DNA from 3 places in the Bradyrhizobium sp. B025 genome. Region 1 is predicted to be linked to each of the others. Evidence: riboswitches for the same ligand, from Rfam matches in the RefSeq annotation. Region 1 holds a riboswitch; each other region holds the start of a gene.
The links. Region 1 has a riboswitch for cobalamin ahead of ACE10W_RS13195 (DUF1636 domain-containing protein). Riboswitches for the same ligand answer to the same signal wherever they lie in the genome.
Positions count from the first base shown of each region.

Region 2: linked by a shared signal. The riboswitch ahead of metE (5-methyltetrahydropteroyltriglutamate--homocysteine S-methyltransferase) and the one ahead of ACE10W_RS13195 (DUF1636 domain-containing protein) in region 1 are both predicted to bind cobalamin.
Region 3: linked by a shared signal. The riboswitch ahead of ACE10W_RS21085 (TonB-dependent receptor) and the one ahead of ACE10W_RS13195 (DUF1636 domain-containing protein) in region 1 are both predicted to bind cobalamin.

Region 1 covers NZ_CP170150.1:2,881,997-2,884,255, forward strand. Annotated here, with positions in the region: gene ACE10W_RS13185 (cobyric acid synthase) at 1-417, opposite strand, end outside; gene cobO (cob(I)yrinic acid a,c-diamide adenosyltransferase) at 429-1,064, opposite strand; cobalamin riboswitch at 1,105-1,325, shown strand; gene ACE10W_RS13195 (DUF1636 domain-containing protein) at 1,421-1,795, shown strand; gene cobW (cobalamin biosynthesis protein CobW) at 1,792-2,259, shown strand, end outside.
Region 2 covers NZ_CP170150.1:1,503,751-1,506,009, reverse strand. Annotated here, with positions in the region: gene metE (5-methyltetrahydropteroyltriglutamate--homocysteine S-methyltransferase) at 1-1,436, opposite strand, end outside; cobalamin riboswitch at 1,537-1,739, opposite strand; gene ACE10W_RS06945 (hypothetical protein) at 2,091-2,259, shown strand, end outside.
Region 3 covers NZ_CP170150.1:4,558,711-4,560,969, reverse strand. Annotated here, with positions in the region: gene ACE10W_RS21095 (hypothetical protein) at 1-204, shown strand, start outside; gene ACE10W_RS21090 (hypothetical protein) at 292-513, shown strand; cobalamin riboswitch at 579-793, shown strand; gene ACE10W_RS21085 (TonB-dependent receptor) at 907-2,259, shown strand, end outside.

The sequences.
Region 1 (2,259 bases):
CTCGGCGGGGCTGCCGGCGCCTTCGACCAGCACGAGATCGGCGCGCGCCTTCAGCCGCTCAAAGCTCTCCAGCACCGCGCCCATCAATGACGGTTTCATCGCCGCGTATTCGCGCGCCCGCGCGGTCGCGATGCGTTTGCCGTGGACAACGACCTGCGCGCCGACATCGGTCTCGGGCTTCAGGAGCACCGGGTTCATGTCGGTGTGCGGCTCGACGCCGGCGGCGAGGGCTTGCAGTGCTTGGGCGCGGCCGATCTCGCCGCCGTCGACGGTCACGGCGGCATTGTTCGACATGTTCTGCGGCTTGAAGGGAAGCACGCGCAGCCCACGCCGCGTGAAGGCGCGCGCAAGGCCGGCGACGATGAGCGACTTGCCCACGTCCGAGCCGGCCCCCTGGATCATCAATGCGCGCGCCATCGCGTGTGTCTTCAGAACTCGACGCCGGCTTGCGCCTTGATGCCGGAGCGGAACGGATGTTTCACCAGCGTCATCTCGGTGACGAGGTCGGCGATCTCGATCAGCTCGTCCTTGGCATTGCGCCCGGTGAGCACGACATGTGTCATCGCAGGCTTTTGCGTCGTCAGGAACTCGACGACCTCAGCGATATCGAGGTAGTCGTAGCGCAGCGCGATGTTGATCTCGTCGAGCACGACCATGCGCAAGCTGGGATCGAGAATCAGCTCCTTGGCCTTCTCCCAGCCGGCGCGCGCAGCGGCGATGTCGCGGGCGCGGTCCTGCGTCTCCCAGGTGAAACCTTCGCCCATCGCGTGGAACTGGCAGAGATCGCCGAAATGGCCGGTGAGGAGGCGCCGCTCGCCTGTATCCCAGGCGCCCTTGATGAACTGCACGACCGCGCAGGGGAAGCCATGGGCGACGCAGCGCACGATCATGCCGAAGGCGGAGGAGGACTTGCCCTTGCCGGCGCCGGTATGGACGATGATGAGGCCCTTCTCGCCGCTCTTGGTCGCCATGATCTTGTCGCGGGCGGCCTTCTTCTTCGCCATTTTCGCGGCGTGGCGGGCGTCGGTTTCCTCGGCCGTTTGGGTATCCGGTTCAGGCGTCATCGGACGGGGTCCTTCGGCTTGACAAGAGGCGGCCAGGGGCAAATGGTGGCCCGGCGTTGGTTCCTGTCCTATGACAGGCGAAGAGGGAATGCGATAGGGTCCGAATCGGCAAGATTTGGGTCCAAAATGCAGCCGCCCCCGCGACCGTGACCGGAGAGATGCCCGAGGCCACTGATCCCTGACGGGATCGGGAAGGCGGGGATCGAAGGGCAAAACCCTGCTCCGCAAGCCGGGAGACCTGCCAGCGCGGACGATTTTTGGACCGGCGGACGGGGTGTTCCGCGACGGGGAAACGGACCCTCGCAAGACCGGTTCGTGGGCCTCTTCGCCTCCCGCTGTTTATTCTGGAAGAGGCGATGACCGTCACACTTCACGTCTGCATTACCTGCCGTGCCGGCGAGACGCTTGGCGAGGGCGAAGTCACGCCGGGCAAGCGCCTTCACGGTGCGATCGTCGACGCCGGCGTGCCCGATGGCGTCAATGTGGTTCCCGTTGAATGCCTGTCCGCATGCAGCCAGGGCTGCTCGGTCGCGCTCAGTGCGCCCGGCCGCTGGTCCTATGTCTATGGCCGCCTGTCGGATGCCAACGCGCGCGACGTGATCGCAGGCGCCGCCGCCTATGCGGCCGCGCCCGACGGCCTCGTGCCCTGGCGCAGCCGTCCCGAGATCTTCCGCAAGCAGTCACTTGCGCGCATTCCCCCCATTGCCGTCGTGCCGGAGGCCGCCGAATGAACTCGCTCGCAAAAGTCCCGGTCACGGTGGTCACCGGCTTTCTCGGCTCCGGCAAGACGACGCTGATCCAGCATTTGCTCGCCAACCCCAACGGCAAGAAGCTCGCGGTGCTCGTCAACGAGTTCGGCAGCGAGGGCGTCGACGGCCAGATTCTGAAGTCCTGCGCCGATGCCAATTGCCCGGAGGAAAACATCGTCGAGCTCGCCAATGGCTGCATCTGCTGCACCGTTGCCGACGATTTCATCCCGACCATGGAGCTGTTGCTGGCGCGGCCGGTGAGGCCCGATCACATCCTGATCGAGACCTCGGGCCTGGCGCTGCCCAAGCCCTTGCTTAGGGCGTTCGACTGGCCGGAGATCCGTTCGCGCATCACCGTTGACGGTGTGATCGCGCTGGCCGATGCCGAGGCCGTCGCCGCCGGCCGTTTCGCGCCGGACCCGGCCGCAGTGGAAGCGCAGCGGGCG
Region 2 (2,259 bases), 1.4 Mb from region 1:
TATTGCTCCTCGCTCATCGCACCTCGCGCATGCGCCGCGCGAGCATTTCGCACCGCTGTGGTCTGCGGAAACGATCCTATCGTCGTGGTGGGAAAAGCCGGTAGTCCAAAGCGTTCCCTTTGGATCTCGGAACGACGGGCAAACGGGGTGGCGCGCTGGCGCATCGTCTGATCGATCGCCCTCATTCGGACAGCGACGTTGGCATTATGGATCTTCGGCGAGGTCCGGCGGGCAGTCGCAGCGCATTCCGACTCGGCAAGAGCTAGCCCAACATTCTGGTCGCCTGCGAGTACCCGCGCCAGGATCGCAAGCTCACGCATCTTCTGAACCGAGAAAGCAAGCCAGCTCTTGACGTCGGACGCGAGCCCGGTCTCGAGTTCAACATCGACCGGCACGTGAAGCAGCGAGCAGGATGGAGCGAGCTGTACACGGTGCCTGCCAAGCTTCGCAATCGAGGGCTTCAGCCGCTGACGGAGCGACGGCAAGTTCGACCGCCACACATTCCGGCCGTCGATGACACCGAGCGACATGACGAGATCACTTCGGCCGTCAGCAACGATCTGATCCAATAGTTCTGGCGCTCGAACCAAATCGACGTGCAGACCGGAAATTGGCAGGCTCAAGGCAGTATCCAGATTGTCGCCTAGGGCGCCGAAATAGCTCGCAAGCATGATCTTGATAGCGGGTCCCTCCTTTGCGAACCGGTTATAGGCGTGCAGCAACGAATTTCGCGCCGCCTCATCCAGATCAAGGACCAGGCAGGGCTCGTCAAACTGGACCCAACTTGCCCCTCGTTTGGCTAATTCATGCAGAAGGTCGATATAGACGGGTATCAGATCATCGAGGAGAGAGAGGGGCTGGAACGCACTATCGGTACTCTTGCCGAGCTTTAAAAATGTGACCGGCCCGATCAGGACAGGGCGGGTCTGAAAGCCAAGAGCCCTCGCTTCCTCATACTCTTCGACGGGTTTGCGAGAGCACAGTCTGAACGCCTGTCCCCGGTAAAACTCAGGAACCATGTAGTGGTAGTTGGTATCGAACCACTTGGTCATTTCCTGCGCGGGCACGCCAGATCCCCGCGGGCTCTGGGCGCAACTCGCATCCTGCTCGCCGCATTGCGATCCGCGGGCCATGGCGAAGTACGTTTGGAGCGAAACGGATTCTCCGTTCGCGGCGTAGATCTCCGGGATTGCGCCAACCATGACGCTTGTATCGAGCACCTGATCATACAGCGAGAAGTCGTTTGACGGAATGATCGTGACGCCGAGCGATTTTTGACGAGCCCAGTTCGCTGCGCGTAGGCCGAATGCGTCTTCGTGCAACTGCTGTTCACTAATCTTTCCAGCCCAGTAGCTTTCTAGAGCGAGCTTGAGCTCACGCCTTGGGCCGATGCGTGGCGTTCCGAGCGTAGCAACTGGAAGAGAGAGAGGAGACATAGCGTTAACCCCTGTTGGGGACAAAGGCCATGGCGGACGCAGGCAGGAGAAGTCGCGCGTGCGACGGCTGCTTGGCGCACCACCGAGACACCCCGCCCGTGGACCAATATATTGTCGGGGCCGGTCTCCTGGCTTGCTGGTCATCGCTGCTGTCCGGCCTTCCCGAAGCCGTGCAGGCTTCAGCGACATCGTCGGACAGCGGCTCGCCGCTCACAGTTGCGGGGGCAGAGCCGGCATTTGCACCGGCTTCCCTCTTAGCTCCGGATCAATGGGAACCGGAGAACCTCGACGACTTGGATTATCGGCAGGAGAACTCTTCCGTCAACCTCTCAGATTATGTGCAAGCTAATCTGCGACATCCGCTAGCCGAATGACCGTGCATCTCTGTGACTTCACCATCTAGAAACATTCTCTCATCAGAGATGCCATAATCAGACATATCCTTCTCAGATGCCGGATAAGCATCGGAGCTGCCTTGAGGCGGAGCCGCACGCTAAATTGATGAAAGGGACAGAAGCAGCCTGCCGGCGGGAGTACCGACGTTATATCAGAGCGCTTTCAATGCGGCTTTGCGATTTCCAGAGGTTCGCCCAGCACCTCAGCTAGCCAGCTCTTCGCTCAACTAAAGGATCTGCGGCGAATAGGCCAAGGCACGTGGCGAAATTTAGCAACTGGCGAGGGGTTGATTTGCGTGCCACCCAGACTTCAGAGCTGGGATCAAGCCGGCTTGGTGCTTGGCAATCACGCAGCTCGAACGCGGGCGGCACGATAGCGAACCACACAGCTCAATGGCGGCAAACCCACTTCCGTCCACAGGCATCCG
Region 3 (2,259 bases), 1.7 Mb from region 1:
TGGCCGATGGCGGCCAACGTCAAACGCTCGAGCTGGTCCACGTCCCCGAGCGAGGTCCGCTTCGTGTGTCCGCGCTGTCGCCGCGAGGAGACCGCGATCATCTCCGCCTCGGGCGAATTGACGCCGATCCGGCGCATCGACATCCCGCCGCGCGACGTCACGGTGGCCTGGGCTCAGGCACAGCGCCAGAGAGGGCGGGCGTAGGCGGCCGCTCTATTGCGCGATCCCGTTTCGGAACCCGGGCGATCGTCGGACGTTTCCGCCCCAACATCACGTATCGAGGCCGGGCGAATGTTCAGCGCGCATTTCGACACCCGTACACGGATCAACATGAAGCTGGCGCTGGATCGGATTTGCCGCAATCGGCCCAGGGGCGAGGATCATGGGTTCCGCAGGTCGGTCGCCGAGAACATCGTCCGCTGCGCGCTCGCGGGCCGAACCGGCATCGGCCAGCTTGTCGATGCCGGTGAGCGGGCGGTGGTCACGACGCGCGCGGTGCGGAAGCCTGACTGATTGTGTTTGCCTCGCGTTTGCAGCCCATCGTTCAACCGGTCGATTGACTCTCCGTACGGCCGCCTCGTAGATTGATCGGTGACGGTTCTCCGCACGGAGATCAAAAGGGAACGTGGTGCGAGATTGTCCCAACGCCGGGATTGTCCCAACGCCACGGCTGCCCCCGCAACTGTAAGCGGTGAATCTTTCGTCATTTGCCACTGGGAATCTCGGTCCTGGGAAGGCGACGTAAGGTAACGACCCGCGAGCCAGGAGACCTGCCGTCAGCCGTGGTCACACGCGAAGATGTCGGTCGGGGAGTACAGGCATTAGCTTCACCGGAGCAATCGATTGCTCCGCCGTAAAGCCTCGTTCGCTGTGACGTGCCACTGACGTCATGCCGAGGTTACAACTGTGTCCCGTATTGTCTCTGCCGCCAGGCGCCTTCGCGCCGGTATCGTTGCTGCCGTTTTCCTCCATGCGATCGATCTCCCCGCAGCTTTCGCGCAGCAGGCCGCCGCCGAGCAGCTGCCGCCGGTCGAAGTGACCAGGTCCGACGATCAGAACCGCACACGCGCCAGGGCGATCGGCGACGGCGACACGACGAGGCGGCGAGCCCCGAGTGGCGCGCCGGCAGGCAATGGCGCCGGCTCGTCCGGCTCCGGCGGCGAGGCGGTCGCCAGCAACGGAGGCATCGTCGGAGCCGCCACGACCGTCATCACGGCCGCGGATATCGCACATGCGCCCTCGCAGACGCTTGCCGAGATCATCGCGACGCAAGTCCCGGGTGCCCAGATCACGACGCTCTATGGCGGCCAGATCGGCGCGAAGACGAGCGTCGACCTGCGCGGCTTCGGCGCGTTTGCCACTGCCAATTCGCTGGTGCTGATCAACGGGCGGCGGCTGAACGACATCGACATCGCGCAGGTGGACCTCTCCACTGTCCCGCTCAATTCCATTGAGCGTATCGAGATCACGCGCGGCAATGCCGGCGCGGTGCTCTATGGGGACAATGCGGTCGGCGGCGTGATCAACATCGTCACTAGGAACGGCGTCGGCGGGCCGCCCGTTGCCGCGCGCATCGAGGCCGGCTTCGGCTCGTTCGACACCAGGCTTGGCAATGTCTCGACGTCGCTCAATTCCGGTCCGTGGTCGACCTCGTTCTACGGCAATGCCGTCAAGACAGACGGCTACCGCGACAACAATCGCCTTGTCCAGGAGAATGGCGTCGGCAACCTGAACTACACGACATCAGACCTGACTGCTTTCGTCACCGTTACCGGCGACAATCAGGAGCTGCGATTGCCGGGCGGCCGCACCGTCGATCCGTCCATCGGCGTCGACGAGCTCGCGACCAACCGACGGGGCACCAGCACACCCTTCAACTACGCCAACCAGCAGGGCTTTGGCGCGATGGCCGGCTTCACGAAGACCCTGGCCAACGGCATCGATCTCATCGTGGACGGCGGTGTGCGCGACAAGAAGCAGCAGGGCGCGTTCTTCTCCGGCCCGGCGCCGATTCCCGCGTTGTTCACGTCCACCTATGTCGATGCCGATCTGACGACATGGTCGATCACGCCGCGGCTCAGCGTGAAGGGCTCGCTGCTCGGGATGCCGTCGCAACTGCTGACCGGCCTCGATTATTACGATGCGAGCTTTCAGCAGAACCGTGGCGCCGGCCAGGGGCTCGCGCCCTGGCACAATTACGATCTCAGGCAGCAGACGGTTGCGGGCTATTTTCAGCACACATTGGGTGTAGCGCCGGCG